3 regions of the Anoxybacillus sp. B2M1 genome follow, and region 2 is predicted to be linked to each of the others. Evidence: a T-box and tRNA genes for the amino acid it is inferred to sense, from the RefSeq annotation. Region 2 holds a T-box; the other regions hold tRNA genes.
What was found. A T-box is a leader RNA that pairs with one kind of tRNA and senses whether it is charged. The one in region 2 lies ahead of GFC28_RS17050 (valine--tRNA ligase), so its partner is inferred to be a tRNA-Val.
Positions count from the first base shown of each region.

Region 1 (10,644 bases), 1.0 Mb from region 2:
TTCACATTGCCGCGAATGCTTAAATTCACATGCTCTTGTGTCGCCAAAGCAACCACCGGCGTGCCTTCCTCAATCAAAGCAATCGTTCCATGCTTTAGCTCACCGCCAGCGAATCCTTCTGCTTGAATATAGGAAATCTCTTTTAGCTTTAATGCTCCTTCAAGCCCTACATAGAAATCGGACGCGCGGCCAATGAAGAAGCAATTGCGTGTGGTCTCTAAATATTCGCGAGCAATTTGCTCCATCTCTTCTTTTGCATCACAAAGCATTTCCATGACATTTGCGATGATGCCAAGCTCTTTCACCAAGCTAAAATCGAGCGCAATGCCTTTAGCTTTTGCTGCGACTGTTGCTAAAATCGCAAGAACGGCAATTTGAGCCGTATAGGCTTTTGTCGAGGCAACCGCAATTTCTGGACCAGCATGAAGCAATAGTGTATAGTCTGCTTCGCGTGATAATGTAGAACCAGGTACATTGGTGATCGTCAACGCTTTATAGCCAAGTTTTTTCGTTTGAACAAGTACAGCGCGGCTGTCTGCTGTTTCGCCGCTTTGTGAAATGTAAATAAATAGAGGCTTTTTCGATAACAATGGCATATTGTATGAAAATTCGCTAGCAATATGCACTTCAACCGGAATGTTCGCCCATTTTTCAAGCAATTGTTTGCCGACTAAGCCCGCGTGATAACTTGTGCCGCACGCAATAATATAGAGGCGGTCCGCTTCGAGTACCGCATTGACAATGTCTTTATCAATGGTTAAAACACCTGACGCATCTTGATATTTTTGAATAATACGGCGCATCACAAGCGGCTGCTCGTCAATTTCCTTTAACATATAATGCGGATAGGTTCCTTTTTCAATATCGCTTGCATCCAATTGCGCAGTATATGGAGAGCGTGCCACCTCTTGACCGTCCAATTTTTTAATCGTGACCGCATTCCGCTTGACAATCACCATTTCTTGATCCATTAATTCGACGTATTGGTTTGTCACTTGCAGCATCGCCATAGCATCGCTGGCTACGACATTAAATCCGTCCCCAAGGCCGACAAGCAATGGGCTTTTATTTTTCGCTACATAAATCACCTCTGGATCTTCTGCATCGATGAGAGCAATCGCATACGATCCCTTTAAAAGTGTTAATGTTTTGCGAAATGCTTCTTCCGCTTCGAATCCATCATTCACAAATTTTTCAACCAACTGAACAACCACTTCTGTATCCGTTTCGCTTTGGAACTGTACATTCTGCAAATGATCACGCTGTAATAATGCGTAGTTCTCAATGACTCCATTATGCACTAACGTAAAACGTCCAGAAGCGCTTTGATGCGGGTGAGCGTTCGTACGGCTTGGCACCCCATGTGTCGCCCAGCGGGTATGGCCAATGCCGAGCGGTGCTTGTACATTGAGATCAACCGTTTGCCGCAAATCAGCAATGCGGCCTTTTTCTTTAAAAACATGCACGCCATCTTCGTTTAACACCGCAATTCCAGCTGAATCATAACCGCGATATTCTAGTTTTTCCAGTCCGCGCAATAAAATCTCTTTTGAATCCTGTTGTCCAATATATCCAACAATTCCACACATATTTGTTTTCCTCCCTATTTTCAAGGGGCAAGCAGGGGCCTTTCTTGCCCCTTTTCTTTGATTAAACGATTGGACTTTTCCCTTTGTGCAAAGAGTCGCCTCTTTGTTTTAAGGAAAAGTTTGCGGCTGCAATCGCACCAGCCGGGAGGCATCCGCCGAGCATTCGATCAACCTCCTCCTCGTCAACTAAGCGGTTATCCGATCATCGCTTAGTCCAGGCGCTTCTTCATGAAAGCTTCTTCTACCCACCTTTCTATATGTGAATGACAACAAAATTAATATTACAGGAAACGCCCTAAAGACGTCAACTGTAATATCCTTTACAACATAAAATATGCATAAATGGAATAAAGCGTTCCATTTATGCATAGGATGTCTACCAAAAAGGGCCATTATTCAGCTCCCATTTCAGCTTGAATCACCTGAACAATACGAGCTACATAGCTTTGACACGCTTCTTTCGTCGGCGCTTCTGCCATGACGCGAACAAGCGGTTCTGTGCCGGATGGGCGGACAAGAATTCGTCCATTGCCATGCATTTCATTTTCTACCTCTTGAATGATAGCCTTTACCTTTTCATTCTCCATCACTTGATGTTTGTCCGTTACTTTCACATTGACAAGCAGCTGAGGGTATTTTGACATCTCGCTCGCCAGCTCAGAAAGAGATTTTTTCGTGGCCTTCATAATGTTTACAAGCTGTAATGCCGTCAATAATCCGTCTCCTGTTGTATTGTAATCAAGAAAAATAATATGTCCTGATTGTTCACCGCCAAGGTTGTATCCGTGTTTCTTCATTTCTTCTACAACGTAGCGGTCGCCGACGGCCGTCTGCACGCTTTTTATTTCATGTTCATCTAATGCCTTATAAAACCCAAGATTGCTCATCACGGTCGATACGACTGTTTGATGCTTTAAACGTCCTTGTTCTTTTAAAAATTTTGCGCAAATGTACATAATTTGATCGCCATCCACGACATTCCCATGCTCATCAATCGCAATTAAACGATCTCCGTCTCCATCAAACGCCAGCCCAACATCTGCTTCTTTCTCTCTCACAAATTCAGCCAGCGCCTCTGGATGCGTAGAACCAACCCCGTCATTAATATTAATGCCGTTCGGCGAAGCTCCCATCGTCAATACATCTGCCTCCAAATCTGCAAAAAGATGGGTTGCTAATGAAGAAGTGGCTCCATGCGCGCAGTCAAGCGCAATACGAAGCCCGGAAAAATCTTCATCGACTGTTTGCTTTAAATACTGTAAGTATTTTTGTCCACCTTCAAAATAATCGTTAACTTGACCTAACTCTTTTCCTGTCGGTCTAGGCAGTGTATCCTCAGCACTGTCCAACAGTTGCTCAATTTCTTGTTCCTGCTCATCTGAAAGCTTAAATCCATCGGGCCCAAAAAACTTAATTCCATTATCTTGAACTGGATTATGCGATGCGGAGATCATAATTCCCGCTTGAGCGCCCAATGCTTTTGTTAAATAGGCCACTCCTGGTGTTGAAATGACGCCGAGGCGCATAACTTCTGCACCGATTGAAAGCAATCCGGCAACAAGCGCCCCTTCAAGCATATGTCCTGAGATGCGTGTATCACGGCCAATTAACACCTTTGGCCGCTCTTTATCTTTTGTTAAGATATAGCCGCCGCAGCGTCCTATTTTAAACGCTAATTCTGGTGTCAGCTCACTATTCGCCACTCCGCGTACACCATCAGTGCCAAAATATTTACCCATTATGCATATCTCCCCTTTATCTCATGATCGCTGGATGATTCGTATCTTTGCTTTATTTTTAGGCAAATTCCATTTAATATTTTCTGGCCCATTAACCTCTACTTCTACATCGTGTTCACCGGCTCCTAATTCATTGGCATTGACATAAAGCTGGATATCATCTGGCTGAATGTGATCCAGCACACTCGCCGCACCTTGCAGCTGAACATCCATCGTCCCATTTTCCGGATCAATAAATTGCGCGGTATATTGATCGCTCAATCCCAATATATCAATAGGCAGAGCAGAAAGGGTTTTTTCTTCCTCCTGCTGGACTTGTATATTCACTTTGATTTTTTGAGGATCTACATTTTTAACTCCCTGAGGTAAAGGAACTTTCACTTCTAAAGTTGTATTTTCTGTGATTTCATTTAAATTAATGGTGATGCCATCAATAAATTCAATGGGATCAATGACCTCTTTAGGACCGAAAATCGTCACTTCATTTGGCACGGTTTCTATTTTAGCAATACTGAGTCCCTTTTTTAAAGTTCCTGTTTGATTAATTCTGAGCGGAACCGATTTGCTTGGACTCTTAATTGGTACAGTGATATCGACAATCGAGGGATTAATATCGACATCTAGCACCCGTCCGTTACGGTCGTAAGCGATCACTCGAGATTCCTGCCGTAAAATATCTGCAGCTCCGGATAAATCTACTCTTGCTTTGACAAGCGCTATTCGATCAACTAAATCCTTCGCCCCCGTAATGGTCACTGTATCCGGTTTGACGATAGGCTGCTCGGTAGTATACCCATCCGCCATTTTATTTTTATGAATAAAATCGACATCGACCGAAAATTCTTTAGAAACCTTCTCTTGAATGGTGACCTTCGCCGTCGCTGGCTGAATCGCGACCGTCAGCTTATCAGAGATATTTTTATATTTAAACGGAACGGTGTAAGTGCCAAGCTCCAAATTCGTTAAATCCACATATACTTCAAAATTCCGCTGCAATACGGTCGGCTTTAAAATACTTGCCGGTCCTTCCAGTGTTACACTTACAAATTTCGGAACACCTGAAACCACTAAATTTTCTTCATCATAATACGTAACGACAGGAATATTTGTAACCGTTTCGATATCCGTCTGTCCCACCGAATTGCGCGTAGCCCCTGATTTCATCTCCTTTTCCTCGATATTGACGAACATATACAGCATGATCGCCAATAACAGAGCAAAAGCTTTCATAAACCAGTGATTATTCATTAATTTATCCACTTTTCTTCCCCCTCCATTGCCAACGAGATGAGGAAGTAGTCTTCGTTGTCCGTACTAACTCCTTCGTGAGCAGTTCACGAAATTGCTCTGGAGTCAAATCTCGATGCAGTTCCCCGTTTTTTGTAACCGATACAGCCCCCGTTTCTTCGGACACAACAATGGTCACGCTATCGGTCACCTCACTGATGCCTAAGGCAGCGCGGTGCCGGGTTCCTAACTCTTTTGAAATAAAAGGGCTTTCTGATAAAGGTAAGTAGCATCCCGCCGCTGCCACTTGATTTTTCTGGACAATGACAGCTCCATCATGCAGCGGTGTATTCGGGATAAAAATATTAATTAACAGTTCGGAGGAGATTTGCGCATTCAATGGAATTCCTGTTTCAATGTAGTCGCCCATGCCTGTTTCCCGCTCAACGGATATTAAGGCCCCAATGCGGCGTTTTGCCATATACTCTGTTGCCTTAATAATCGCTTCAACCACTTTCGTTTTCCCTTCTTCTTCTGGTACGCTGCTTCGCGAAAATATCCTTCCGCGCCCTAATTGTTCAAGCGCTCGTCTTAACTCCGGCTGGAAAATAATGATAATCGCCAAAAATCCCCATGTCAATGCTCGGTCCATCAACCATTGCAATGTGCTAAAGCCTAAAAAGTTGCTGGCCATTCGCACAAGTATAATCAAAATAATCCCGTTCAAAAGCTGGACCGCTTTTGTTCCGCGAATAATCATGATCAATTTGTAAAAAACGTACCATACAAGAAGAATATCAACAATTTTGCTTAGATAACTTAACACCGGGAGCTCTCCAAAAGGCATTCTCACACTTCCTTTATCATTCTAATTCCTATTTATTTTTTTATGTAAACAACTCCTTTATTATATCACATGACGAAAAAAGCCATCAAAAGAGATGGCCTTCACTCAAGCATAGCTTTCACTGCGTTTTTTATATTATACCAAATCCAATCAAACATCTCATTAATTTCTTCCACATCTCCAGTTACTTGTCCAGCGGAGGCTAAATATTTTTCACCATGAATGACGGTCACGTCCCCATTTACTTTTCCCTCAATCTTGATGCTTCCATTTCGCACGATGATATCGCCGTCTACCGTTTCTCCTTTTGGAACAATCACCGTATGATCATGAATGATCACGTCTTCCCTAGTAGAAACGGAAAATTGCTGCTCTTTGTTCCACGTTGTAAAAAGACTTCCCATAGTTAAGGCAACAAATAAAGAAGCAGCTGTCAAAACGGGATGATTTTTCAGCCACCTTCCTGCACGGACTCGTTGCTTTTCTTTCGGCAGCTTTGCCATCACATTTGCCGTAAAATCCGCCGGCGGAGCAAGAGGCGAAGCACATTGAATAAACGCTACCGTCTTTTTCAGACTATTGAAATGCTGAGAACACGCAGAGCAATGTTGTAAGTGTTCTCGTAGTCTCTTCTCATCATCCGGAGCAATATCGCCATCTAAATAATCATGCATCCACTCTATGATTTGATCCGGACATTTCATGTTTGTTCACCTCTCATAAATGGCCTAAATGCTTTCTTAATGCTTCTCTTCCCCGATGAATCCTCGTTTTGACGGTTCCTATAGGCAGATCAAGAATTTCACTAATCTCCTGTAACGATAAATCATTCATATATTTTAAGACAATAACGCTGCGATATTTCTCAGGCAGCTTTTCAATCGCCCTTTGAACCGTCTCTTGAAGCTCTAAGCTTTCGACTGTTTCCTCCGGAGAAGCATCATTCGAAGGCAGTTGAGAATATAGCGTTAAACCGTCTGTTCCACTTACTTCTTCATCCAAATACATATCCGGCTTTTTTTTGCGCAATTTATCGATGGATAAATTCGTTGCAATGCGATAAAGCCATGAAGAAAATTTCATTGCTGGGTTATACGTATGGATGTTGACATACGCCCGAATAAAAGCTTCTTGGGCAGCATCCTCCGCTTCATGACGATTCCCTAGCATTCGATAGCATAACCGATAGACCCTGTCTTTGTAGAGCTCGACAATCTCGGCATAGGCATTTTGGTCTCCCTTTTGGATCGCTTTAATATGCTTTTTGACAAACATCTCCATAATCAATAATACCCCCGCTCATGCGGCTATTAATTGTATACGTTCGTAAAACGAAAAAAGTTTCTCTTTTGGACGCACTATCTATTTTAACATATTTACAAAAAAAAACAGCAGACGGATTTTTCCGTCTGCATCTCCCGTCTTATCTACACTAGTTTTTCTCCAAACAGCGACCCCATGAGCGCAACGGCGACAGATGCTGTTTTATTTCTCTCATCTAAAATTGGGTTTACTTCTACAAATTCAGCGGAAGTAATCAATTGTGCTTCAGCCAGCATTTCCATAGCCAAATGGCTTTCACGATACGTCAGACCGCCGATAACAGGAGTCCCTACTCCCGGAGCATCATGTGGATCTAAACCATCTAAATCTAACGATAAATGGACGCCATCTGTCCGCTCTTTTAAATAAGCAATCGTTTCCTCCATTACTTTCGTCATGCCTAAACGATCAACTTCATGCATTGTATATACTCTAATTCCCTTTTCGCGAATAAATTGCTTTTCACCTTCATCAAGCGCCCTTGCACCAATCAATACAATATTTTCTGGCTTCACCTTCGGGCTATATCCACCAATGCCGGTTAGAGCCTGATGGCCGAATCCAAGGCTGGCCGCAAGCGGCATCCCATGAATATTACCCGATGGGGAGGTTTCAGCTGTGTTTAAATCACCATGGGCATCATACCAAATAACGCCTAAATTTTTATAATGTTTTGCGACACCCGCTAAGGTGCCAATGGCAATGCTATGATCGCCGCCTAATACAAGCGGAAAATGTCCTTTTTTAATTACTTCATCAACGGCTTGAGCAAGCTTTTCATTTGCTTCAGCAACCGCTTTCAAATTTCGCAAATTTGATTTGATTCCTTCCTCATCTATTCGTTCAGGTTTGCCGATTGAAATATCCCCCAAGTCTTCAATGTCATAGCTGAGGCGTTCGAGTCTTTCTACAACGCCAGCATATCGGATCGCGCTGGGTCCCATATCTACTCCGCGCCGAGTCTGTCCTAAATCCATTGGAACACCAATGATTGAGATTTTTTTCATGCTGTCTCTCTCCTTCATCCTTATTCTATTTATTATTGTATCTAATAACTGAACGTTGACTCAACTTGACACTTTTTTGAATATTTATTCGATTATTAATAAGAAAAACGCCCGCCGATCGGCGAAGATGGCACAAGCCATGTTGAGGAAGGCTCGAACCAAGCTTGATCTTGCGCGGATGCTCAATAAAGTGATTCAACCTGCCGTCGCTGGGCCTTTACTTTTTAAAAAAATAAAAACTCCTTAAATCTCGTCGATTTAAGGAGTTTTTATGATGGAGCCTATCGGGATCGAACCGATGACCTCCTGCGTGCAAAGCAGGCGCTCTCCCAGCTGAGCTAAGGCCCCACGTTAAAAGGATTCATGTTGATAAGCGGAAGACGGGACTCGAACCCGCGACCCCCACCTTGGCAAGGTGGTGTTCTACCACTGAACTACTTCCGCAATAAAAAAATGAGCCATGGAGGACTCGAACCTCCGACCCTCTGATTAAAAGTCAGATGCTCTACCTGCTGAGCTAATGGCTCATTAAGAAAACAATGGCTGGGCTAGCTGGATTCGAACCAGCGCATCACGGAGTCAAAGTCCGTTGCCTTACCGCTTGGCTATAGCCCAATATGTTGATGAAACGTCAAATTTCATAAAGCTTTTTGGAACAAATGATCGAGCACTCAACAATACAAAAAGCTATTCCATCAAATCGAAATAACTTCACAATCCATCATTATGTATGAATGGTGGAGGGGGACGGATTCGAACCGCCGAACCCACAGGGAGCGGATTTACAGTCCGCCGCGTTTGGCCACTTCGCTACCCCTCCACGACCATCATGGTGCCGGCTGCAGGACTTGAACCCGCAACCTACTGATTACAAGTCAGTTGCTCTACCAATTGAGCTAAGCCGGCATAATAGATAGAAATCGAACGATAAAAGGATAGAGTTTGTGCCTCTTCCTCTCCAAGACATTCCAAGATGTCCAATGCGTCGAGGCAACTCGTAGTCATTTCACCGATGCTTCGCTCGTCTCTACCAATTGAGCTAAGCCGACGTCACCTATACTAGTTTTCATTGAAATAATGATGGAGGATGACGGGATCGAACCGCCGACCCCTTGCTTGTAAGGCAAGTGCTCTCCCAGCTGAGCTAATCCTCCTAAAAGTGACCCGTACGGGATTCGAACCCGTGTTACCGCCGTGAAAGGGCGGTGTCTTAACCACTTGACCAACGGGCCAAAAATAATAAACACAAGCTTCCAACCGGGCTTGAACCGGTGACCTCTTCCTTACCATGGAAGTGCTCTACCAACTGAGCTATGGAAGCATGGCTCCGCAAGTAGGATTCGAACCTACGACCTACCGGTTAACAGCCGGTTGCTCTACCGCTGAGCTATTGCGGAATAGTGGATAAACACAAAAACTAACGAATCATTATTCGTATTTTTCTACTGCCTCTTCCTCTTCAAGACATTCGAAGAAGCACAATGCGTCGAGGCAACTCGCTGTTTGCTCAGAGGAGAAATGCTCGTCGCTGAGCTATTGCGGAATATGTTTAATATAAAGCCTAGCAACGTCCTACTCTTGCAGGGGCGTTAGCCCCAACTACCATCGGCGCTGGAGAGCTTAACTTCCGTGTTCGGGATGGGAACGGGTGTGACCTCTCCGCCATCGTCACTAGGCTTGTTATTTCAAACAGACAAGTATTATTATAACGAGCATTTCGCCCATGTCAAGAACTTTTTGGTTCTTTCAAAACTAGATAACAGATCAGAGAAGAAAGGATAGGCGGTGCTTTTCTTGATGTCTAGCTCCGCTTTTCGTATTGTCTAGTTCCAGCTCGCAGCGCCTCGTGGAAAATCATCTCCCTCCATCGACATGCAAGCATGTCTCGTCGGAAGAATATTTTCCTTCCGGCGCTAAGCGCTCGCTTCCACTTTTCGTATTGTCTAGTTCCGCAAGCTGCATCCTACGGTCGTTTCCGCTTCTTCTGTCCCAGTCTCCTGACTTGTCCGTCAGAAGCTTAAACGCCCTATGGATGCAAGCGAGCTTGCTCCCCTTTTCGTATTGGTTAAGTCCTCGATCGATTAGTATCCGTCAGCTGCACGTGTCGCCACGCTTCCACCTCGGACCTATCTACCTCGTCATCTTCGAGGGATCTTACTTGCTTATGCAATGGGAAATCTCATCTTGAGGGGGGCTTCACGCTTAGATGCTTTCAGCGCTTATCCCTTCCGCACATAGCTACCCAGCGGTGCCCTTGGCAGGACAACTGGTACACCAGCGGTGCGTCCATCCCGGTCCTCTCGTACTAAGGACAGCTCCTCTCAAATTTCCTGCGCCCGCGACGGATAGGGACCGAACTGTCTCACGACGTTCTGAACCCAGCTCGCGTACCGCTTTAATGGGCGAACAGCCCAACCCTTGGGACCGACTACAGCCCCAGGATGCGATGAGCCGACATCGAGGTGCCAAACCTCCCCGTCGATGTGGACTCTTGGGGGAGATAAGCCTGTTATCCCCGGGGTAGCTTTTATCCGTTGAGCGATGGCCCTTCCATGCGGAACCACCGGATCACTAAGCCCGACTTTCGTCCCTGCTCGACTTGTAGGTCTCGCAGTCAAGCTCCCTTCTGCCTTTACACTCTACGAATGATTTCCAACCATTCTGAGGGAACCTTTGGGCGCCTCCGTTACTCTTTGGGAGGCGACCGCCCCAGTCAAACTGCCCACCTGACACGGTCTCCCACCCCGATCAGGGGTGCGGGTTAGAACTTCAGTACGACAAGGGTGGTATCCCAAGGGCGACTCCGCCAAGACTGGCGTCCTGGCTTCTCTGTCTCCCACCTATCCTGTACATGACGTACCAAAATTCAATATCAGGCTGCAGTAAAGCTCCACGGGGTCTTTCCGTCCTGT
Region 1 is NZ_CP015435.1:2,480,216-2,490,859, forward strand. It holds gene glmS (glutamine--fructose-6-phosphate transaminase (isomerizing)) at 1-1,589, opposite strand, end outside; gene glmM (phosphoglucosamine mutase) at 1,982-3,328, opposite strand; gene GFC28_RS12005 (CdaR family protein) at 3,350-4,588, opposite strand; gene cdaA (diadenylate cyclase CdaA) at 4,581-5,402, opposite strand; gene rsiW (anti-sigma-W factor RsiW) at 5,504-6,106, opposite strand; gene sigW (RNA polymerase sigma factor SigW) at 6,120-6,683, opposite strand; gene rocF (arginase) at 6,830-7,732, opposite strand; tRNA gene GFC28_RS12030 (tRNA-Ala) at 8,008-8,080, opposite strand; tRNA gene GFC28_RS12035 (tRNA-Gly) at 8,105-8,176, opposite strand; tRNA gene GFC28_RS12040 (tRNA-Lys) at 8,187-8,259, opposite strand; tRNA gene GFC28_RS12045 (tRNA-Gln) at 8,273-8,347, opposite strand; tRNA gene GFC28_RS12050 (tRNA-Tyr) at 8,468-8,552, opposite strand; tRNA gene GFC28_RS12055 (tRNA-Thr) at 8,563-8,638, opposite strand; tRNA gene GFC28_RS12060 (tRNA-Val) at 8,814-8,886, opposite strand; tRNA gene GFC28_RS12065 (tRNA-Glu) at 8,893-8,964, opposite strand; tRNA gene GFC28_RS12070 (tRNA-Thr) at 8,981-9,053, opposite strand; tRNA gene GFC28_RS12075 (tRNA-Asn) at 9,055-9,129, opposite strand; rRNA gene rrf (5S ribosomal RNA) at 9,292-9,408, opposite strand; rRNA gene GFC28_RS12085 (23S ribosomal RNA) at 9,794-10,644, opposite strand, start outside.
Region 1: it encodes a tRNA-Val, which carries the amino acid that the T-box ahead of GFC28_RS17050 (valine--tRNA ligase) is inferred to sense. The anticodon was not compared.

Region 2 (10,644 bases):
TGAAACGGATAGTCGGTGATTAAGCCGCTGTTCACCCTTTTCGTGCTTGTCGACGTATTCGGCGCTCCGTTTCCTAAATCCGTTTGCGGCTGAATTTGGCCGACAATGGGTCCGAATTCATTCACCCAAACGTTATTTTTTCCAAACATAATATCATGAGTAAACATGACACTTTGTCCTGTCGCAATAAAATTCTTCACAGACTGGACCGCATTCGCGTTTAAGTTGATGGGATTGTTACAGCCGTTATAACAATCGGCAAATCCGAAAATAATCATATCGTACTTGCCATTGATCACTTCATGAGAGTAATTCGGTTCATATTGCCGGCTTTTTTGAAAGTCGCTTAATGTTGTCACATCGATCGAAATTTCATATTCATTCGTCCGCTTTAAATAGGACTGGTTCATGTTTTTGCTGTTTAGAAGCGAGCTGGCATCATTTCCGCTGCGGATTTGCAGCACGTTAATTTTAGGGACGACATCCTGAAATTTGACATATCCTTTTTCATAGTCCTTCAGTGCTGTAGCCTCGTCAACGACTTCCAGCTTCCAGTAGCGCACGCCGGAAAATCCGGCTGGAAACGTGTAAGAAATCGTGCCTGACTGACTCTTGACTTCCTTAGAAGCCACAATTTCTTCATTCGTATATTGATCGTTAAAATCAGAATCAATATACAAATTAACGGTAAGCAGCTTATTTGAAAAGCGTTGGTAATTGACAATCTGGTAAGAAAAGGTGATGCTGTCTCCTTTTTTAAATACTTGCGTGGATGATGGGGCGCTTGTCACCTGGACGCGCGGACGGCCCGCCCGGTTCGCTAAATAATTGGCGAGACCGGTTTGATTTTGGAACACAATCACGTTGCTGGCCGTGTTTGCTCGATACTGCTTAAACTGTTGGTACAACTTACTGTCGGTATATTTGAATACGTCTTGATGCAGAAACACGGGCAACCCTTTATCAATATAAAACTGTTTGATTTGCTGCGCGCGTAAATTGGTTATATCGTTCATCACGTCTCTCGTATCATGGGCACGGGCTCGCTGCGAAGAACTGGAGTCTGGTGATGACTTGACGGAAGCAGGACTATAATCTCCTTTTGAAATCACAATCGCGTCGTATTTGCCATCCAGTTCATCGCGCAGCGCCACAAATCGCTTCATCGTCATCGTCGTGATGTTAATATCTTGGCGACTGCCGATTTCCTGCTGTAAAGGCGATGGAGAAGATAATTGACTTACAATCTCCAACACTTCAAACGAATTGGTGCTTGCGGCAGCATGTTTTACAAAGCTTGCCGGAAAAAACGGAAGCAGCAGCAACACCGACAAAAGTACCAAAAATGACCTTTTCACAGCAATCCCCCCTCCCAAAGTCCCATTTTCTTTATTATAACAGCAATCATAGCTATAAATATATTAATTTTTTAAAAACTTTCGTACTTCTGAAATATAATAAAGCGATCCCGTAATTAAAAAAAGATCTTGTTCTGTATATTTTTCTTGTTTTTCAGTCAGCCATTCTTGCCAATTCTCCGTACATGCTTTATTTGGATGTGAGCATAGCTCCTCGAGCTGTTTAGCCGTCGCTGCCCGCGGAAAATCGAACGATGTGAACGTGATCGAAGCAGCCATATTCGCAAGTGGCTGAATCATTTTGTTGAGCGGTTTATCTGTTAAAGCGGCAAACAAGATATGCACAGCTTTATCCGCATAATGTGTTTTTACCGTTTCAATCAAGCTCTGAATCCCTTCCTCATTATGAGCTCCATCAATAATCATGAGCGGTTCATTAGAAATCCTTTCAAAGCGCCCCAGCCATTGCGCCTGTTCAATTCCACTGCGAATATGAGATTCTTCAATAATAAAAGAATAATAGGTCCGCAAATAATCAGCGGCCATGACGGCAAGCGCCGCATTTTTCACTTGGTGCGCTCCAAACATCGTCGTTGCTAAACGAGGATATTGGGCAAACGGTGTTTCGACGGAAAATTGCTCTCCTGTCTCTATTGGCTCAAAGTCTGCTGCGGCAAAATCACGGTCAAGAATATAGGCCTTCGCTTTTGCCTCAGCTGCTCTCTCTTTTATAACCTGAAGCGCCTCTGGTTGCTCAACAGCCGTGATCACGGGAACTCCCGGCTTGATAATGCCCGCTTTTTCAAATGCGATTGCTTCAAGCGTTTCCCCTAATATATGCATATGGTCATACCCGATGTTTGTAATAATCGATAGCAATGGATAAATGATATTCGTGGAATCGAATCGCCCTCCAAGGCCTGTTTCTATCACAACCACATCTTGAATGTTCACTTTGCCAAAGTAATAAAACATCATGGCTGTAATGATTTCAAATTCGGTCGGCTCTCCAAGCTCCGTTTTCCCTAACTCTTCAGCAAGCGGCTCGATGGTTTGCGCAAGCTGAAGCAGCTCCGCATCGGAAATCGGCTGACCGTTCACACTTATCCGTTCGTTGAATTGTTCAACATAAGGAGACGTGAACGTTCCGACTGAATAGCCCGCTTCCTGTAAAATTTGTCGTAAATAGCAAAGCGTCGACCCTTTTCCGTTTGTTCCTGCAATATGAACAGCTTTTACTCGGCGTTCTGGATGGCCAAGCTTGTCCATCATCCATTCCATCCGCTTTAATCCTGGCTTAATTCCCAAGCGTAACCGTTGATGAATCCATTTGAGTGCCTCATCATATGTTTGGATCATGTTCTCTCCTCCTCACGGATTTTTTGCGGCAAGCAAAAGGAAGACGGAATCCTACGTATGGACCCGTCTTCATCATATATGACCGATTCAGCTATTGTCTATCCTCAGGTGTGTTGATGATCCAATAAAAGCCTATTGACATTGCTTAATTCCTAGCTTTTCTGCCATAGTCGGCAAGCCATTCGCTTGCCGACTGGGCATGCATCATCAACACTTGTGGTCTATCCTTTTAATTCAGCGATGCGCGCCCGCACAGCATCGCGTTTTTCCATGTAGTCTTGTTCTTTTTTGCGTTCTTCCTCAATGACATGCGCTGGCGCTTTGCTGATGAAGCCTTCGTTGCTTAGTTTCTTCTGAACCCGTTCTACCTCTTTATCGAGCTTTTCAAGTTCTTTTTCTAAACGCTTTAATTCTTCTTCAATATTGATAAGGCCCTCAAGCGGCAAGCTGAGCTCTGCGCCGGTAACGACCGCTGTCATCGCTTTTTCAGCTGCAGCTATATCTGTACCAATCACCAGCTCGCTAGGATTGCAGAAGCGTTCCATGTAAGCGCGGTTTCGCTCAAGCGTTGCTTGAATAGCAGCATCCTTTGCTTTAATATGCAGTTTAATGGGCTTGCTTAACGGAGTATTCACTTCCGCGCGAATGTTGCGCACGGCACGGATGATATCAACAAGCAGACGCATTTCTTCGGCCGCTTCACGATCTGTCCATTCAGAACGCACCTTTGGCCAAGATGCGACCGTAATGGATTGGCCTTCATGAGGCAAATGCTGCCAAATTTCCTCGGTAATGAACGGCATAAATGGATGCAGCAGGCGCATCGTTTGATCAAGTACATAAGCAAGCACCGAACGAGTAGTTTTTTTGGCCGCTTCATCATCGCCATATAGCGGCAGTTTCGCCATTTCAATGTACCAGTCGCATAGATCGTCCCAAATAAAGCTATAAAGAACGCGTCCGACTTCGCCAAACTCATATTTTTCTACAAGCTTTGTGACCGTTTCAATCGTTTCATTTAAGCGAGTTAAAATCCATTTATCAGCAACGGATTTTTCACCGTCCAAATCAATCTCTTCATACGTTAAACCGCCCATATTCATCAGGGCGAAACGCGAAGCATTCCATACTTTATTGGCAAAATTCCACGTTGCTTCTACCTTTTCCGTGCTGAAGCGTAGGTCTTGGCCCGGCGAGCTGCCTGTCGCTAAGAAATAACGCAGCGAATCAGCGCCATATTGGTCGATGACGTCCATCGGGTCCACGCCATTGCCGAGCGATTTACTCATTTTTCGTCCTTGAGCATCGCGTACCAAGCCATGGATCAATACATCTTTAAACGGACGAGTGCCGGTAAATTCAAGAGCTTGGAAAATCATGCGCGATACCCAGAAGAAAATGATGTCGTAGCCTGTTACAAGCACATCCGTTGGATAGTAGCGCTGATAATCACCTGACTCTTTATTTGGCCAGCCCATTGTTGAAAATGGCCACAATGCCGAGCTGAACCATGTATCTAATACATCTGGATCTTGTTCCCAGTTTTCAATATCGGCCGGCGGTTCATGATCCACATAGATGTCACCCGTTTCTTTGTGATACCAAGCCGGGATGCGGTGTCCCCACCATAATTGCCGTGAAATACACCAATCGCGGATATTTTCCATCCAATGTAAATACGTTTTCTCAAATCGCTCTGGCACAAAGTTGACTTTGTCCTCTCTTTTTTGCCATTCAATCGCGGCTTCAGCAAGCGGCTTCATGTTCACGAACCATTGTGTTGATAAATACGGCTCGACAACAGCTCCGCTGCGCTCGCTATGGCCCACAGAATGCAAATGCTCTTCAATTTTAAATAAGACGCCTTGCTCTTGGAGATCCTTGACAATTTTCTTGCGGCATTCAAAACGGTCCAATCCTTTATACTGCATCGCGTGATCGTTCATTGTTCCGTCTTCGTTCATGACGAGAATGCGCGGCAGATTATGGCGATTGCCGATTTCAAAGTCGTTCGGATCATGTGCAGGAGTAATTTTGACAGCTCCAGAGCCAAACTCCATATCGACGTATTCATCGCCAATAATCGGGATTTCCCGACCGGTAATCGGCAGAATCACCGTTTTGCCAATTAAATGTTGATAGCGTTCATCTTCTGGATGCACGGCCACTGCTGTGTCACCAAGCATGGTTTCTGGACGCGTTGTCGCTACCTCAATATATCCTGAGCCGTCGGCGAGCGGATAGCGCATATGATAGAGCGCACCTTGCACGTCTTTGTAAATCACTTCAATATCTGATAAAGCGGTTTTTGTCACTGGATCCCAGTTGATAATATATTCTCCGCGATAAATCAACCCTTTTCGGTAAAGGGACACAAATACTTCACGCACCGCCTTTGATAACCCTTCATCTAAGGTAAAGCGCTCGCGTGTGTAATCAAGCCCAAGGCCTAATTTTGCCCATTGCGCACGAATATGGCTCGCATATTCCTCTTTCCACTTCCATGTTTCCTCCACAAATTTTTCTCTCCCTAAATCGTAACGAGAAAGTCCCTGATTGCGCAGTTTTTCTTCCACCTTTGCCTGCGTCGCAATACCTGCATGGTCCATTCCCGGAAGCCATAACACATCATAGCCTTGCATTCGCTTAATGCGTGTGATAATGTCTTGCAGCGTCGTATCCCACGCATGTCCTAAATGCAGTTTTCCTGTTACGTTCGGCGGCGGAATGACGATGGTAAACGGCTGCTTGTCTTCTCCGCCAGCCGCTTCAAAAAATTTGCCTTCAAGCCACCATTGATAGCGATTCGTTTCAACCGCTTTATGATCGTACTTCGTCGGCATCGTCAACTCTTTTGTATCCATCTGTTTATCCCTCCTAATGATGTTTTGGCAAAATAAAAAACTCCCTTCATCCGAAAAGGACGAAAGGAGATCTCTTTCGCGGTACCACCTTTTTTCCTAAGCAAACCAAAAAACGCTTAGGCACCTCAGGCATTAACGGCTGCAACCGGCTTCTTTTACTAAGCTAAGCGCTGTTCAAAGAAGCAGCTCAAGGGCGACCTTCCAACGATAACGTCCTAGGAAATCTCGCAGCTATTGATTTCCCTCTCTGAAAGGGTTATTCGTTGTACTCTTCCCTGTCTTCGCTTTTCATCTGTTCACTATACATACTACCGAAAAACCAATTTCATCGTCAATCATCTTTTCCATCTTTTTATCGGTTTATTCTTATCTTTGATTTCCGGTGACAAAAAACGTTTGGTTTCATACTGTAATAGTAATGGCTGATGGAAAGGAGGGAGCATCCATGAAAAGGTTTAATCCATATTCTTGGCCGCCATGGCTTCGGCAAATTCGCATCGTTTGTGTGCAAATCATTATTCCGATTACGATTTTTCAGGCGGTTCGAACGATTTTCTTGCCAACGACCTTCGATGTCATCTTATTGGCGATCTTCATCTTGCTGGCGATCGCTTTCCGGCTCGAGTGGATTTAGGGTTTGCTCTTCCCCCTTTTTTTCATTGATCTGGACAAGCCGCATCATGATATATTCTATCTGCTTCATTCTCCAATATTCCCGATGCAGCTGCACAACGCTATCATATTCGCTCTTTTCCTGCTTTTGCTCTCCATATCGGGAAATCAATCGATAGAAGTGAGACGGAGGAGCGGCGTGGCTCAAAAAAAAAGCCCTCTCTTCCTCCTGAATCATCAATTGTCCTTCATATTCGCTGAATCCCTGAATCCAGCTCTCATCCATTGGCGGCGCGATCCGCACGTAGTCTTGTAAAGATAGCCATACATCGGCAAGCGGCGAAGCCCAGCGCGCCCGTTCCCAGCTTAAAAAATACCGTTTTTCCTGATGATGGTTAGGAATATAATGAGATAACGCCGGCTTTCCATGGATGAAAGAAATCCGCCACTTTTTTTGTTCTTTTATTCGTTCATACCAAGTTTCGAGCTGTGTCTCCGCAAACCAGTATGCCTGCATCGTTTCATGAAAATACGTACAAAAGTGCAGCTGAAAGGGGGACATATACCACTCTTTCTCGCATTGCTCCGCATAAGCTTGCAAAAATGAGCGCTGCTTTTCCCATTCCTGCTTCTGTGCCTCGTAATATTTTTTCACTTCTTCTTGGTTGATTGGAACCTCTTGCAGCGTCTGGCGATGCAGCCACGCAAGATCGCGAAAAAACGAAAGAAAGCGGTTCTCCTCACGCTTTTCCTCGCCAGATATCCACGGCATTAAATAATAATAGCGGCCGGCTTCTGCGACAAATGGCGCCCCATTTCTCGCGACGTAAATGGGCACGATATGCGGTCCGTAAAACCGATACGCTTGCTCCACTGCCTGAAGGCTTTTTTGGCTTTTGATTTCCTTGAGCACAAAAACCCCTTCATTTGTATATATTTTTTTCACCTTTCCATCATTCACAATATGGGAAGGCTGCAAATGATATTGTCTTAAAATGACATGATCATCCAATTGTGTATTCAAAAAAATCCCCCTTTCCTTGCATTCGAAAAGAAATCTCCCACTTTTTCGCTGTGATAAGACGTGAAAGTGGGAGATTTTTAGGCTTACGGGCGGCTATTGGCCGGCACGGGGATATATAATAGCTGTCCTTCACGAAGCTCAGCTTCAAAGTCAAGCTGGTTGGCCCTTAATATTTGTTGGATGCTTAAATCGTAACGCTGTGCAATCTTGTCCATCGAATCGCCTTGCTGAACAATGCAAATTTTTAGTCTTGAAAAATCTTCTGCTTGATCCTTTGAAAACAACTGTGTTAAATAGAGAGCATTTTCTTTTCTCTGTTTTTTTGTTTCTTCGCCCTCGACAGCTTGATGGTTTTCCTGATCCTTATGCTTGGATGCTCCAATTGATACTTTTGTTTCATGCTCTGGCGCTTCATTGTTTTCGTTGTTGGCGATCAACGGACCGTGATTTTCAAACTCCGGCTCTGTCTCTTCATTTTCTTCAGCTTGGTCGAAAATAGGATTCCAATGCTCGTTGTCTTGTTCAGCATTTTCATTACTCCATCCATGGTTTTCGAGATTCTCTTCGTTTTCCGCATGGATGCTGGATTCAAAGCGGCCATATTCATCTTCATATTCTTCATCATAAAGTTCCTTGCGCGCCACTGTTTCAAACGGCTCGAACCATGGTTCCCCATCTTCATCCTCGGCTTCATCATCCGTGTCTTCACTGATTCCGCTTATCGAAATATCCGCCATTAACGAGAGACGGCCATCTTGCCCTAAATCATAATCAAATGATTCAATCGTGACATAAACATCTTCCAAATTCACAATCCGGTTCTTCGGAATGGTAATATCGACAGGAAATCGATGAAACAGCTCCGTGATTCCATCTTCACGTGTTTCAATGTGCTGAATAAACCGATGCGTACCAAAGTCGTATAATTCTACATCTTCTCCCTCTTCATCATCTGCCATACGATATTCTCCGCTAAGTTCAAGCGCTCCGCGAATGGTAATGTAATGCTCGTATTCGTCAACGGAAATGACCGGATCTAAAGACACTGAGAGAAACTCTTGGACTTCCTGTCCCTTTTTAAACCAGATCGCTTCCTCAAGCGAAAAGCGCAAATATGATTGATCCAAACGTACTCCTCCTTCCGTTTCTTTCGTCCAAACTTTTTTATAATGACATTATCAATTTATGAGCGTGAAAAAAAGAATATGAATAAAAAAATGGACTGTGCCTAACGAAAGTACACAGTCCGTTTTTCTCCATTATCGTTTTTCCTTCAGCTTAGCAAACGCTTTTTCCGCTGCTTCAATCGTTTTTTCAATATCTTCATCCGTATGCGCAGTCGATAAGAACATGCCCTCAAATTGAGACGGTGGCAGGAATACGCCTTGCTCAACCATTTCGCGGTAATAAGCAGCAAACATCTCAAGATCGGAGGTTTTCGCTTTTTCATAATTCACGACTTTTTCATTTGTAAAGAAGAAGCCAATCATGGAGCCAGCGCGATTGATCGCATGAGGAATATCGTACGCTTCTGCCGCTTTTCGCAATCCTTCCTCTAAACGATCCGCTTTTTTCTTAAATTGTTCATATGTTTCTGGAGTGAGCTGAATTAATGTTTCATATCCAGCTGTCATCGCAAGCGGATTGCCCGATAACGTACCAGCCTGATAGATCGGACCGCTCGGAGCAATACGTTCCATGATCTCCGCTTTGCCGCCATATGCGCCAACCGGAAGACCGCCGCCGATGACTTTACCAAGACAGGTTAGATCCGGAGTAATGCCAAAATAGCCTTGGGCACAGTGATAGTCAACACGAAAACCTGTCATTACCTCATCAAAAATAAGCAATGCCCCATATTCATTCGTAATGTCCCGCAATCCTTGTAAAAACCGAGGCAGCGGCGGAACGACTCCCATATTTCCGGCAACCGGTTCAACAATGATCGCAGCAATGTCTTCACCAAATTGTTCGAAAGCATATTGGACGCTTTCTAAATCATTATAAGGCACCGTGATGGTATTTTGCGCGACGGATTCCGGCACGCCCGGGCTGTCAGGTAAACCAAGTGTCGCTACTCCTGATCCGGCTTTGATTAATAACGAGTCGCCATGCCCATGATAACAGCCTTCAAATTTGAGAATTTTGTTTCGTCCTGTGTAACCACGAGCTAGACGCAAGGCGCTCATCGTCGCTTCTGTTCCGGAATTGACCATGCGCACAATGTCTATCGATGGCACACGCTCGATCACAAGCTTTGCTAGCTCATTTTCCATTAATGTTGGCGCGCCAAAACTTGTACCGTTTTCCGCTACTTTTTTCAGCGCTTCGACCACCCGTTCATTTGCATGTCCGAGAATAAGCGGTCCCCATGACAAAACATAGTCAATATATTCGTTTCCATCGATATCATAAATCTTGGAGCCTTTTCCGTGCGCCATGAAAATCGGGTCCATGTTTACGGATCGAAAGGCGCGAACGGGGCTGTTCACCCCTCCGGGCAGCAGCTGCACCGCTTCTTGATAGGCCTGTTTTGAACGTTCGTAGCTTCTCATCTTCCTTCGCCCCCTATTCTTTGAGCCAGCGGGCTACATCTTTTGCGAAGTAAGTTAAAATTAAGTCAGCGCCGGCCCGCTTCATGCCAAGCAGCATTTCCAGCACAATTTGTTTTTCGTTCACCCAACCGTTTTGCGCTGCAGCTTTGATCATCGCGTACTCCCCGCTCACATTGTATGCCACAATCGGAAGGTGAAAACGGTTTTTCATATCGCGGATAATATCTAAATAGGCAAGAGCCGGTTTTACCATAATAAAATCGGCGCCTTCAGCCACATCGGACTCAGCTTCGCGAAACGCTTCAAGCCTGTTGGCTGGATCCATTTGATAGGTCTTGCGGTCTCCAAATTGCGGTGTGCTATTAGCGGCATCACGAAACGGTCCATAAAAAGCAGAGGCATATTTCACAGCATAAGACATAATCGGCACGTGAGCAAAGCCCGCTTCATCCAGCCCACGGCGAATGGCCGCCACAAAGCCGTCCATCATATTGGATGGCGCGATAATATCTGCCCCGGCACTTGCTTGGCTCACCGCTGTTTTTACAAGCAGTTCAAGCGATGGGTCGTTCAATACTTCCTCCTGTTCGACAACGCCGCAATGTCCGTGGCTTGTATATTCGCACAAACATGTGTCGGCAATTACCACAAGATCAGGAAAGGATTGTTTTACTTGGCGAATGGCCTTCTGCACAATGCCATGCTCACAATATGCTTGAGATCCTACTTCATCTTTTTCGTTCGGAATGCCGAAGATAATGACAGATTTAATTCCAAGCTCTACCGCTTCCGCAATTTCGTCGTTTAAACGATCCAATGAAAATTGGTACACTCCAGGCATTGATGGAACTTCTTGTTTTACATTTTCTCCT
Region 2 is NZ_CP015435.1:3,505,705-3,516,348, reverse strand. It holds gene GFC28_RS17060 (Ig-like domain-containing protein) at 1-1,358, opposite strand, end outside; gene GFC28_RS17055 (bifunctional folylpolyglutamate synthase/dihydrofolate synthase) at 1,422-2,717, opposite strand; gene GFC28_RS17050 (valine--tRNA ligase) at 2,939-5,581, opposite strand; T-box leader at 5,634-5,872, opposite strand; gene GFC28_RS17045 (hypothetical protein) at 6,027-6,215, shown strand; gene ysxE (spore coat protein YsxE) at 6,162-7,217, opposite strand; gene spoVID (stage VI sporulation protein D) at 7,301-8,344, opposite strand; gene hemL (glutamate-1-semialdehyde 2,1-aminomutase) at 8,477-9,772, opposite strand; gene hemB (porphobilinogen synthase) at 9,786-10,644, opposite strand, start outside.

Region 3 (10,644 bases), 250 kb from region 2:
TTCCTTTACGAACAACAAATGGATGCTGCTCCGAACCTACGATCTTAACGCCATTTTCAACCTTCACATCTTTATCCACAATAACAGAATTCAGCTCGCATTGTTCACCTATATGGCTTTTTTGCATAATAATACTGTTTTTAACAACCGTCCCCTTTTCTATTTTTACTGCTCGAAAAATAATGCTGTTTTCAACATGTCCTTCGATCATGCATCCATTAGCCACTATTGAATTTTTGACAACAGCATTTTCTGTATATTTAGTAGGCGGCGCATCCTTCACTTTTGTATAAATAGGACGCGATTTAACAAATAGCTGATTCCAAATGGTTGGATTAAGCAGCTCTAAGCTATGACGAAAATAGCTTTCGATAGAGTCAATGACAGCCACATATCCATAATGCTCATAATCACATATTTTCAATTGATGAAGATGATCGTGGACAACATCGATGATGCTATTGTAGCCTGTATGAATTCGGTTCGCAATTAAATCCAGAAGGAGAGAGGTTTCTAACACGAACATTCCAAGCGAACGGCCTTGATGACGTATTTCTGTAATATCGCACTGATTATCGATATGACGCTTTAACACAGCCTCATAGTCAATATTGCAAACGGTATAGCTATTGCAAATGAGCGCATACTTTTGTTTGCTGCGTAAAAAGTAGTCAATATGCTGTTCAAAATGTTGAAAAGCCCCTAAATGATGAGCCGGAATATTTAAATCTGAGGAAGGAAAGAAAAAGAGCCCATCTCGTTTTCGACTCAAATCCCAATTTTTCCCTGAACCTAAATGATCCATCAATGATCGATAGTGATACTTTGGGAAAATAGCGATGCTTTGCATACCTGAGTTCACCATGTTTGATAGGACAAAATCTATTAAGCGGTATCTTCCTGCAAATGGAATTGCTGCAATGGAACGATGCAGCGTCAGCTCATATAGCGACTCCATATACCTTGTGTCATCTATTACCCCTAACATCGTTTTATTCATCGCTGTTCATCCTTTCTCAACGATTTCTGCGCTCTGTGCCTGCAACCATTCTTGTGTAACAAGAAAAATCTCATCATCAAATGCAGACGGGCGAATGACCATTCCCGGCGGGATCTCGAGCTCTGACGGTACAATAGCTCTTTCAATATAGGCATTTTCACCAATCACTACATCCGGCATAATGACACAGTCTCTCACAATCGCTCCCTTTTGAACATAAACTCCCTGAAAAACAACGGAATGGTCAATGGTTCCCTCAATAATGCATCCTTCATTCACCAGCGAGTTAATCACTATTGCATCTGGAGAGATATACTGAGGAGGTTGATTTGGATTAACGGAATAGATCTTCCATGATTGATCAAACAAATTTAATTCACATTCTGGATCTAATAAATCCATATTTGCCTCCCACAGGCTTTTCACTGTTCCGACATCCTTCCAATATCCTTTAAATGGATAAGCCATAAGCTGTTTCTTTTCTTTCAATAATAGCGGAATCACATCTTTACCAAAGTCATGACTTGAACTCGGATTTTCATTGTCGATTTGCAAGTATTCCTTTAAAACACTCCAATTAAAAATATAAATTCCCATAGAAGCGAGGTTGTTTTTTGGGGCAGACGGTTTTTCTTCAAACTCTACAATCCGCATTTCTTTGTCTGTGTTCATGATACCAAATCGACTCGCTTCGGCCCAAGGCACTTCAATAACAGAAATCGTCACATCCGCATTTTTGGCGATATGATAATCCAGCATTTTGGCGTAATTCATCTTATAAATGTGGTCACCTGAAAGAATCAATACATATTCCGGATCATACTGCTCAATATAGTTCATGTTTTGATAAATGGCGTGCGCTGTTCCTTCATACCATTTTACCCCAGATGATTCAGAATACGGGGGTAAAACGGTCACTCCTCCATTTCTTCGATCTAAATCCCAAGCGCTGCCAATACCAATATATGAGTGTAGAAGAAGCGGCTGATATTGAGTCAATATTCCTACCGTATCAATACCGGAATTGGAGCAGTTGCTTAGCGTAAAATCAATGATTCGATATTTTCCTCCAAACGGAACGGCTGGTTTGGCTAGCTGTTTGGTCAATGAATTTAATCGACTACCTTGTCCGCCGGCCAACAACATGGCGACGCATCTTTTCTTCACCATCTATACTTCTCTCCCCTCGTTTTTTCATTGGGCGCAACACAGAAATTCCAAAAGGTGGGATAGTCATTTCGATGTGGTATGGCTTTCCATGAAACGGCTCTTCGAGAGCAGTCATCGGTTTTTTATTAATATAACCACATCCTCCATATAGGGAAGCGTCGCTGTTAAAAGCTTCCTTATACGTGGCGAGCAGCGGAACGCCTACCTTGTAATCATGGTATGCCGTTCCAGTAAAGTTACAAACGACAACTAATATATCATTCTCTTTGTTGCTTTTTCGAACAAACGAAAAGATGCTCTGTTCAGCGTTATGCACATCAATCCATTCGAACCCTTCTGGCGAATGATCCAGTTCATAAAGAGGCTTATGACGTTTGTAAAACTTTATTAAGTCTTTCACATACACACTCATTTTTCTATGCATCTCAAAATCAAATAACATCCAATCAAGTTGTTCCAAATCTTTCCATTCATCAAATTGGCCGAATTCCCCTCCCATAAACAATAATTTTTTTCCAGGATGAGTAACTAAATACCCATATAATAATCGCAGTTGCGCAAATTTCTGCTCATATTCGCCAGGCATTTTATTTAATAATGATTTTTTTCCGTGCACTACCTCATCATGGGAAAAGGGCAAAATAAAATTTTCTGAGTATGCGTATACCAAGGAAAAAGTAACTTTATTATGCAGATATTTACGATGTTCGGGAGCCGCCTCCATATAGGTCAGAATGTCGTTCATCCAGCCCATATTCCATTTATAATTAAACCCTAAGCCTCCTTCATAAGTCGGCGCAGTCACCTTCGGCCAATCTGTAGAATCTTCAGCAATCATTAACAATGAAGGATCATAGGAAAAGACAGCTTCATTTAGTTTCTGCAAAAATTCCACGGCGTAGGGGTTTTTATGAAGGACATGACTGTTGGGCCAATAAAGCATATTAGCTACTGCATCAACGCGAAAGCCGTCAATATGGAAATATTCCATCCAAAATAATGCATTCGAGATGAGAAAGCTTCGAACCTCAGGCTTCCCTAGATCAAAATTGGCTGTCCCCCACACCGGATTCTCACGATCCTGTATATTGACATATTCATATGTCGGGGCTCCATCAAACATGTATAGGCCATGTGCATCTTTACAAAAATGACCAGGGACCCAGTCTAAAATCACTCCTATTCCAGCTTGATGGCACTGATCAATAAAAAACATGAAATCATGTGGAGTTCCATAGCGGCTTGTAGCGGAATAATATCCTGTTCCTTGATATCCCCATGAGCGATCGAGCGGATGCTCAATTAAGGGAAGCAGTTCAATGTGAGTAAACCCATTTTGCACTACATAAGGGATTAGTTCTTCTGCTAGCTCTTGATAGGAGTAAAAGCTTCCATCTTCCTTCTTTTTCCACGAACCTAAATGAACTTCATAAATGAATAACGGTTGATCGTAAGCTGGTTTGCGGCGTTTCTTTCGCTGCCACGCTTTATCATTCCAATGATATCCATCTAATGAATATACAATAGAGGCCGTACGAGGACGAAGTTCGGAATAAAATGCATATGGATCAGCTTTAAGGAGTACTTGCTCATTTTCCGTAAAAATTTCATATTTATATAAGTGTCCCTCTAAATTTTCAGGGATAAATATGGTCCATACGCCTTGATCGTTTATTTTGGTAAGCGGGTGATCTTTCCCGTTCCAGTTGTTAAAGCTCCCTACAAGTCGCACAGCACGCGCATGAGGAGCCCATACACTAAATCTTGTTCCAATCACCCCTTCATTTCTTACGATATGAGCGCCAAGCATTTTATAGCTTTTATATAAGCTTCCTTCATGAAACAAATGAACCTCAAAATCTGTCGGATTTGTTGCTATCAACGAGCATCTCATCCTTTCACTATAATTTTTTTATTTTGCCAATATTTCATTACGATCCTATTGCTCCATGTTAAATGGAATATGAAGCAGTTTGTTTTTTTCTTCTGAGCCAACATCTTCTTTTTTCCATTGTCCAACGCCATACACTGCTTCATTTATTGGCTTATCCATATTTAATTAGATTCGACATTGATTTATAAATTCCTTGATAAAATGTGTTTATATTTTGTGACAATTATCACCAGGAAATTTCATACAAAAAGAGGATGAAGAATTTCTCTTTGGCCTCTGCTTTTCCTTTTTCGATCATTGGATGCACAAACAATATTATTTTTCAGGCTAAACCATTAGATTCACGAACAATTTGTTGCTTTGCCACGCGTTTATGTGATGAAAGATAGGCTACAAACCTCTGTGCACACATCCGTCATATTCTTTTCTAGAGTCGCTTTGCTCAATCTTCAAGCTATATTTATTATGATTGACTGATAAACATTCCCTTATCTCGCGCAATTTCCAGCTATATGCCCTCTCTCTTATAGGATGGACACAATAAGGCATTTGCCACTCTCGGAGAACAAGCGGCTATATTATGAAAGATTAAGATAAGAAGCTTTCAAAAATGGTACAAAGCTATGATTTGCAAATTGCTTGTTTACGGCATATAATTTATAATAAATATCTAATGATAATTATTATAAAAAAGAGGTGTGCTATGAGTTACTCTGACTATCATCACCTGCCTCATGTCAAAGAACAAAACAAATCAAAACGAACATTATGGATTACCCTTTCCCTCACGCTGTTTTTTGCCCTTGTTGAAGTCATTGGCGGAGTTTTATCTAATTCGCTTGCACTTCTTTCTGATTCAGCACATATGGCCTCAGATGTGCTGGCGCTCATTTTGAGTATGGTTGCTCTGTATCTCGCATCGCGGCAGCCTAATAAAACATTTACGTTTGGATATTTGCGATTTGAGATTATTGCTTCCTTTTTAAACGGATTGACACTTGCAATGATTGCTATTGGCATCTTTATCGAAGGAATTCGACGGTTCATTCATCCTGAGCCTGTTCATTTTCAGCTGATGCTTACAATTGCTACAATTGGGCTGATCGTTAATCTTATCTTAACAATCGTCCTTAGCAGAAGCACAAAAGAAGAGGAAAATTTAAATGTGAAAAGCGCTTTATGGCATTTTATCGGCGATCTTTTGAGTTCAATCGGAGTTATCGCTTCAGCTATTATCATCTATTTCACGGAATTTGCCTTAATAGATCCATTGATTAGTATGATTATAGGAGGAATTATTTTTACAGGAGGAGCAAAAATCATCCGCGAATCGTACTTTATTCTTATGGATTCTGTTCCATCGCAGTTTGATCTTGAACAAATACGCTCTGACATTAGCGGTATTAAAGGGGTAGAAGATGTACATGACATGCACATTTGGGCGATTTCTTCCGACCATTATTCCTTAACTGCTCACGTATTTATCAATGAACACATTCAGCCATTCTGTGTTATTTTAGCCATTAATGAAATGCTGGAAAGGAAATATGGAATTAAACATTCCACGATTCAAATTGAACATGCTTACTTTCATGATCATGGAGAGTACGGAGAAAAATTCCTTCGGCAAAAAAACAAAGCATCAAAAAAGCCGAGTAGCCCTAACCAATCATTTTGAGTTTAGGGAATATGAACATGAGTAGAAAAATTATGCCGACCTATCTGTTTTTATGGTCGGCCTTTCTTTGTATTTATTATTCATTTACATTTGACATTTTGTCAAGTTAAAAATTCGGAATAATCAAAAACAGAAATGCACAATATTATATAGATCAAGTTTTTTTATAAATTTTTTCTCTAAAATAATTGGAAGGACGAATATTTTTGAGGCGTATGATGTAGTTTATCATGTTAACTTTATAGTAAAGTAAAAACCCTATGCTCTCGTGCATAGGGTTTTTACTTATGACCCGTACGGGATTCGAACCCGTGTTACCGCCGTGAAAGGGCGGTGTCTTAACCACTTGACCAACGGGCCTTGCATTCAGCAGTGGCGGAGAAGGCGGGATTTGAACCCGCGCGCCGCAAAAACGCGACCTAACGGTTTAGCAAACCGTCCCCTTCAGCCACTTGGGTACTTCTCCAATGGCTCCGCAAGTAGGATTCGAACCTACGACCTACCGGTTAACAGCCGGTTGCTCTACCGCTGAGCTATTGCGGAATAGTGGATAAACACAAAAACTAACGAATCATTATTCGTATTTTTCTACTGCCTCTTCCTCTTCAAGACATTCGAAGAAGTACAATGCGTCGAGGCAACTCGCTGTTTGCTCAGAGAGGAAATGCTCGTCGCTGAGCGATTGCGGAATAGTAGATGAAAACAAAAGCTAACTGACCAATGTTATAGAAGAAATTCACAGAACACCTATAGATGGGCAACACATGTCACCAAACTTTATGCAAAGAAAACGCTTTACAAAAAGAAAGATGGGCCTAAGTGGACTTGAACCACCGACCTCACGCTTATCAGGCGTGCGCTCTAACCAGCTGAGCTATAGGCCCGTATACAAGCGGGTGATGGGAATCGAACCCACGACATCAGCTTGGAAGGCTGAGGTTTTACCACTAAACTACACCCGCATAATTATCAAATTTTTTATTACAAATTTCTAGTGTCCCGATATACCATGCCTCTTCCTCTACCAGTTCATTCTAAGATGCTTTGTGCGTCGAGGCAACTCGTCGCCTATTCAATGATGTATCGCTCGTGGCTGAGGTTTTACCATTAAACTACATCCGCGCGATTATCAAATCTTTTATCACAAATGTCTTGGGATAATATGTATGGGGCGACTAGTGGGAATCGAACCCACGAATGCCAGAGCCACAATCTGGTGCGTTAACCACTTCGCCATAGCCGCCATTACTTTAATAAATCGATGCCGGCTGCAGGACTTGAACCCGCAACCTACTGATTACAAGTCAGTTGCTCTACCAATTGAGCTAAGCCGGCTTTATCTATAGAACTAACCATAAAACACATGTTCTGTGCCTCTTCCTCTTCAAGACATTTCAAGATGTCCAATGCGTCGAGGCAACTCGCAGTCATTTCACCGATGCTTCGCTCGTCTCTACCAATTGAGCTAAGCCGGCATTCATAGATGCATTGGATAAAATAAATGGTGGCTCGGGACGGAATCGAACCGCCGACACAAGGATTTTCAGTCCTTTGCTCTACCGACTGAGCTACCGAGCCATACATATTCTATGGCGGTCCCGACGGGACTCGAACCCGCGATCTCCTGCGTGACAGGCAGGCATGTTAACCACTACACTACGGGACCAACCGTTTTATTTGGTTGCGGGGGCAGGATTTGAACCTGCGACCTTCGGGTTATGAGCCCGACGAGCTACCAGGCTGCTCCACCCCGCGATGACAAAATTATATTTTTTTCAATCAATAGTATGTATGGTGGAGGATGACGGGATCGAACCGCCGACCCCTTGCTTGTAAGGCAAGTGCTCTCCCAGCTGAGCTAATCCTCCCAAAAGTGACCCGTACGGGATTCGAACCCGTGTTACCGCCGTGAAAGGGCGGTGTCTTAACCACTTGACCAACGGGCCATTACATGAAATAGTGGCGGAGAGCAAGGGATTCGAACCCTTGAGACGCTGTTAACGTCTACACGATTTCCAATCGTGCTCCTTCGACCACTCGGACAGCTCTCCAAAATGGCTCCGCAAGTAGGATTCGAACCTACGACCTACCGGTTAACAGCCGGTTGCTCTACCGCTGAGCTATTGCGGAATAGTAGATAAACACAAAAACTAACGAATCATTATTTGTATTTTTCTACTGCCTCTTCCTCTTCAAGACATTCGAAGAAGCACAATGCGTCGAGGCAACTCGCTGTTTGCTCAGAGAGGAAATGCTCGTCGCTGAGCGATTGCGGAATATGTTTAATATAAAGCCTAGCAACGTCCTACTCTTGCAGGGGCGTTAGCCCCAACTACCATCGGCGCTGGAGAGCTTAACTTCCGTGTTCGGGATGAGAACGGGTGTGACCTCTCCGCCATCGCCACTAGGCTTGTTATTTCAAACAGACAAGTATTATTATAACGAGCATTTCGCCCATGTCAAGAACTTTTTGGTTCCTTCAAAACTAGATAACAGATCAGAAAGGATAGGCGATGCTTTTCTTGATGTCTTGCTCCACTTTTCGTATTGTCTAGTTCCAGCTCGCAGCGCCTCGTGGAAAATCACCTTCCTCCATCGACATGCAAGCATGTCTCGTCGGAAGAACATTTTCCTTCCGGCGCTAAGCGCTCGCTTCCACTTTTCGTATTGTCTAGTTCCGCAAGCTGCATCCTACGGTCGTTTCCGCTTCTTCTGTCCAAGTCTCCTGACTTGTCCGTCAGAAGCTTGAACGCCCTATGGATGCAAGCGAGCTTGCTCCCCTTTTCGTATTGGTTAAGTCCTCGATCGATTAGTATCCGTCAGCTGCACGTGTCGCCACGCTTCCACCTCGGACCTATCTACCTCGTCATCTTCGAGGGATCTTACTTGCTTATGCAATGGGAAATCTCATCTTGAGGGGGGCTTCACGCTTAGATGCTTTCAGCGCTTATCCCTTCCGCACATAGCTACCCAGCGGTGCCCTTGGCAGGACAACTGGTACACCAGCGGTGCGTCCATCCCGGTCCTCTCGTACTAAGGACAGCTCCTCTCAAATTTCCTGCGCCCGCGACGGATAGGGACCGAACTGTCTCACGACGTTCTGAACCCAGCTCGCGTACCGCTTTAATGGGCGAACAGCCCAACCCTTGGGACCGACTACAGCCCCAGGATGCGATGAGCCGACATCGAGGTGCCAAACCTCCCCGTCGATGTGGACTCTTGGGGGAGATAAGCCTGTTATCCCCGGGGTAGCTTTTATCCGTTGAGCGATGGCCCTTCCATGCGGAACCACCGGATCACTAAGCCCGACTTTCGTCCCTGCTCGACTTGTAGGTCTCGCAGTCAAGCTCCCTTCTGCCTTTACACTCTACGAATGATTTCCAACCATTCTGAGGGAACCTTTGGGCGCCTCCGTTACTCTTTGGGAGGCGACCGCCCCAGTCAAACTGCCCACCTGACACGGTCTCCCACCCCGATCAGGGGTGCGGGTTAGAACTTCAGTACGACAAGGGTGGTATCCCAAGGGCGACTCCGCCAAGACTGGCGTCCTGGCTTCTCTGTCTCCCACCTATCCTGTACATGACGTACCAAAATTCAATATCAGGCTGCAGTAAAGCTCCACGGGGTCTTTCCGTCCTGTCGCGGGTAACCTGCATCTTCACAGGTACTATAATTTCACCGGGTCTCTCGTTGAGACAGTGCCCAAGTCGTTACACCTTTCGTGCGGGTCGGAACTTACCCGACAAGGAATTTCGCTACCTTAGGACCGTTATAGTTACGGCCGCCGTTTACTGGGGCTTCGGTTCGCACCTTCGCTTTGAGCTAAGCGCTCCCCTTAACCTTCCAGCACCGGGCAGGTGTCAGCCCCTATACTTCGCCTTTCGGCTTCGCAGAGACCTGTGTTTTTGTTAAACAGTCGCTTGGGCCTTTTCACTGCGGCTCTCTCGGGCTCAACACCCAAGAGAGCACCCCTTCTCCCGAAGTTACGGGGTCATTTTGCCGAGTTCCTTAACGAGAGTTCTCCCGCGCACCTTAGGATTCTCTCCTCGCCTACCTGTGTCGGTTTGCGGTACGGGCACCTCTCACCTCGCTAGAGGCTTTTCTTGGCAGTGGAGGATCAGGGACTTCGGTACTTGGATTCCCTCGCCATCACGGCTTAGCCTGGACGCCAGACGGATTTGCCTATCTGGCAGCCTAACCGCTTGGACAGGCTATTCCAGCAGCCTGCTCACCCTACCTTCCTGCGTCCCCCCATTGCTCAAACGGTGAGGAGGTGGTACAGGAATCTCTACCTGTTGTCCATCGCCTACGCCTTTCGGCCTCGGCTTAGGTCCCGACTAACCCTGAGCGGACGAGCCTTCCTCAGGAAACCTTAGGCTTTCGGTGCAGAGGATTCTCACCTCTGTTTTCGCTACTCATACCGGCATTCTCACTTCTAAGCGCTCCACCCGTCCTTCCGGTCTGGCTTCGACGCCCTTAGAACGCTCCCCTACCGATGACGCAAGTCATCCCACAGCTTCGGTGATACGTTTAGCCCCGGTACATTTTCGGCGCAGAGTCACTCGACCAGTGAGCTATTACGCACTCTTTAAATGGTGGCTGCTTCTAAGCCAACATCCTGGTTGTCTAAGCAACTCCACATCCTTTTCCACTTAACGTATACTTTGGGACCTTAGCTGGTGATCTGGGCTGTTTCCCTTTTGACCACGGATCTTATCACTCGTAGTCTGACTCCCAAGGATAAGTCATTGGCATTCGGAGTTTGACTGAGTTCGGTAACCCGATGAGGGCCCCTAGCCCAATCAGTGCTCTACCTCCAAGACTCTTCCCTTGAGGCTAGCCCTAAAGCTATTTCGGGGAGAACCAGCTATCTCCAAGTTCGATTGGCATTTCACCCCTACC
Region 3 is NZ_CP015435.1:3,252,588-3,263,231, reverse strand. It holds gene GFC28_RS15925 (GlgC family sugar phosphate nucleotidyltransferase) at 1-1,000, opposite strand, end outside; gene GFC28_RS15920 (glucose-1-phosphate adenylyltransferase) at 1,007-2,170, opposite strand; gene glgB (1,4-alpha-glucan branching enzyme) at 2,121-4,064, opposite strand; gene GFC28_RS15910 (cation diffusion facilitator family transporter) at 4,768-5,742, shown strand; tRNA gene GFC28_RS15905 (tRNA-Glu) at 6,031-6,102, opposite strand; tRNA gene GFC28_RS15900 (tRNA-Ser) at 6,116-6,208, opposite strand; tRNA gene GFC28_RS15895 (tRNA-Asn) at 6,211-6,285, opposite strand; tRNA gene GFC28_RS15890 (tRNA-Ile) at 6,553-6,626, opposite strand; tRNA gene GFC28_RS15885 (tRNA-Gly) at 6,634-6,704, opposite strand; tRNA gene GFC28_RS15880 (tRNA-His) at 6,910-6,985, opposite strand; tRNA gene GFC28_RS15875 (tRNA-Thr) at 7,005-7,077, opposite strand; tRNA gene GFC28_RS15870 (tRNA-Phe) at 7,245-7,320, opposite strand; tRNA gene GFC28_RS15865 (tRNA-Asp) at 7,333-7,408, opposite strand; tRNA gene GFC28_RS15860 (tRNA-Met) at 7,421-7,497, opposite strand; tRNA gene GFC28_RS15855 (tRNA-Val) at 7,535-7,610, opposite strand; tRNA gene GFC28_RS15850 (tRNA-Glu) at 7,617-7,688, opposite strand; tRNA gene GFC28_RS15845 (tRNA-Ser) at 7,703-7,793, opposite strand; tRNA gene GFC28_RS15840 (tRNA-Asn) at 7,798-7,872, opposite strand; rRNA gene rrf (5S ribosomal RNA) at 8,035-8,151, opposite strand; rRNA gene GFC28_RS15830 (23S ribosomal RNA) at 8,532-10,644, opposite strand, start outside.
Region 3: it encodes a tRNA-Val, which carries the amino acid that the T-box ahead of GFC28_RS17050 (valine--tRNA ligase) is inferred to sense. The anticodon was not compared.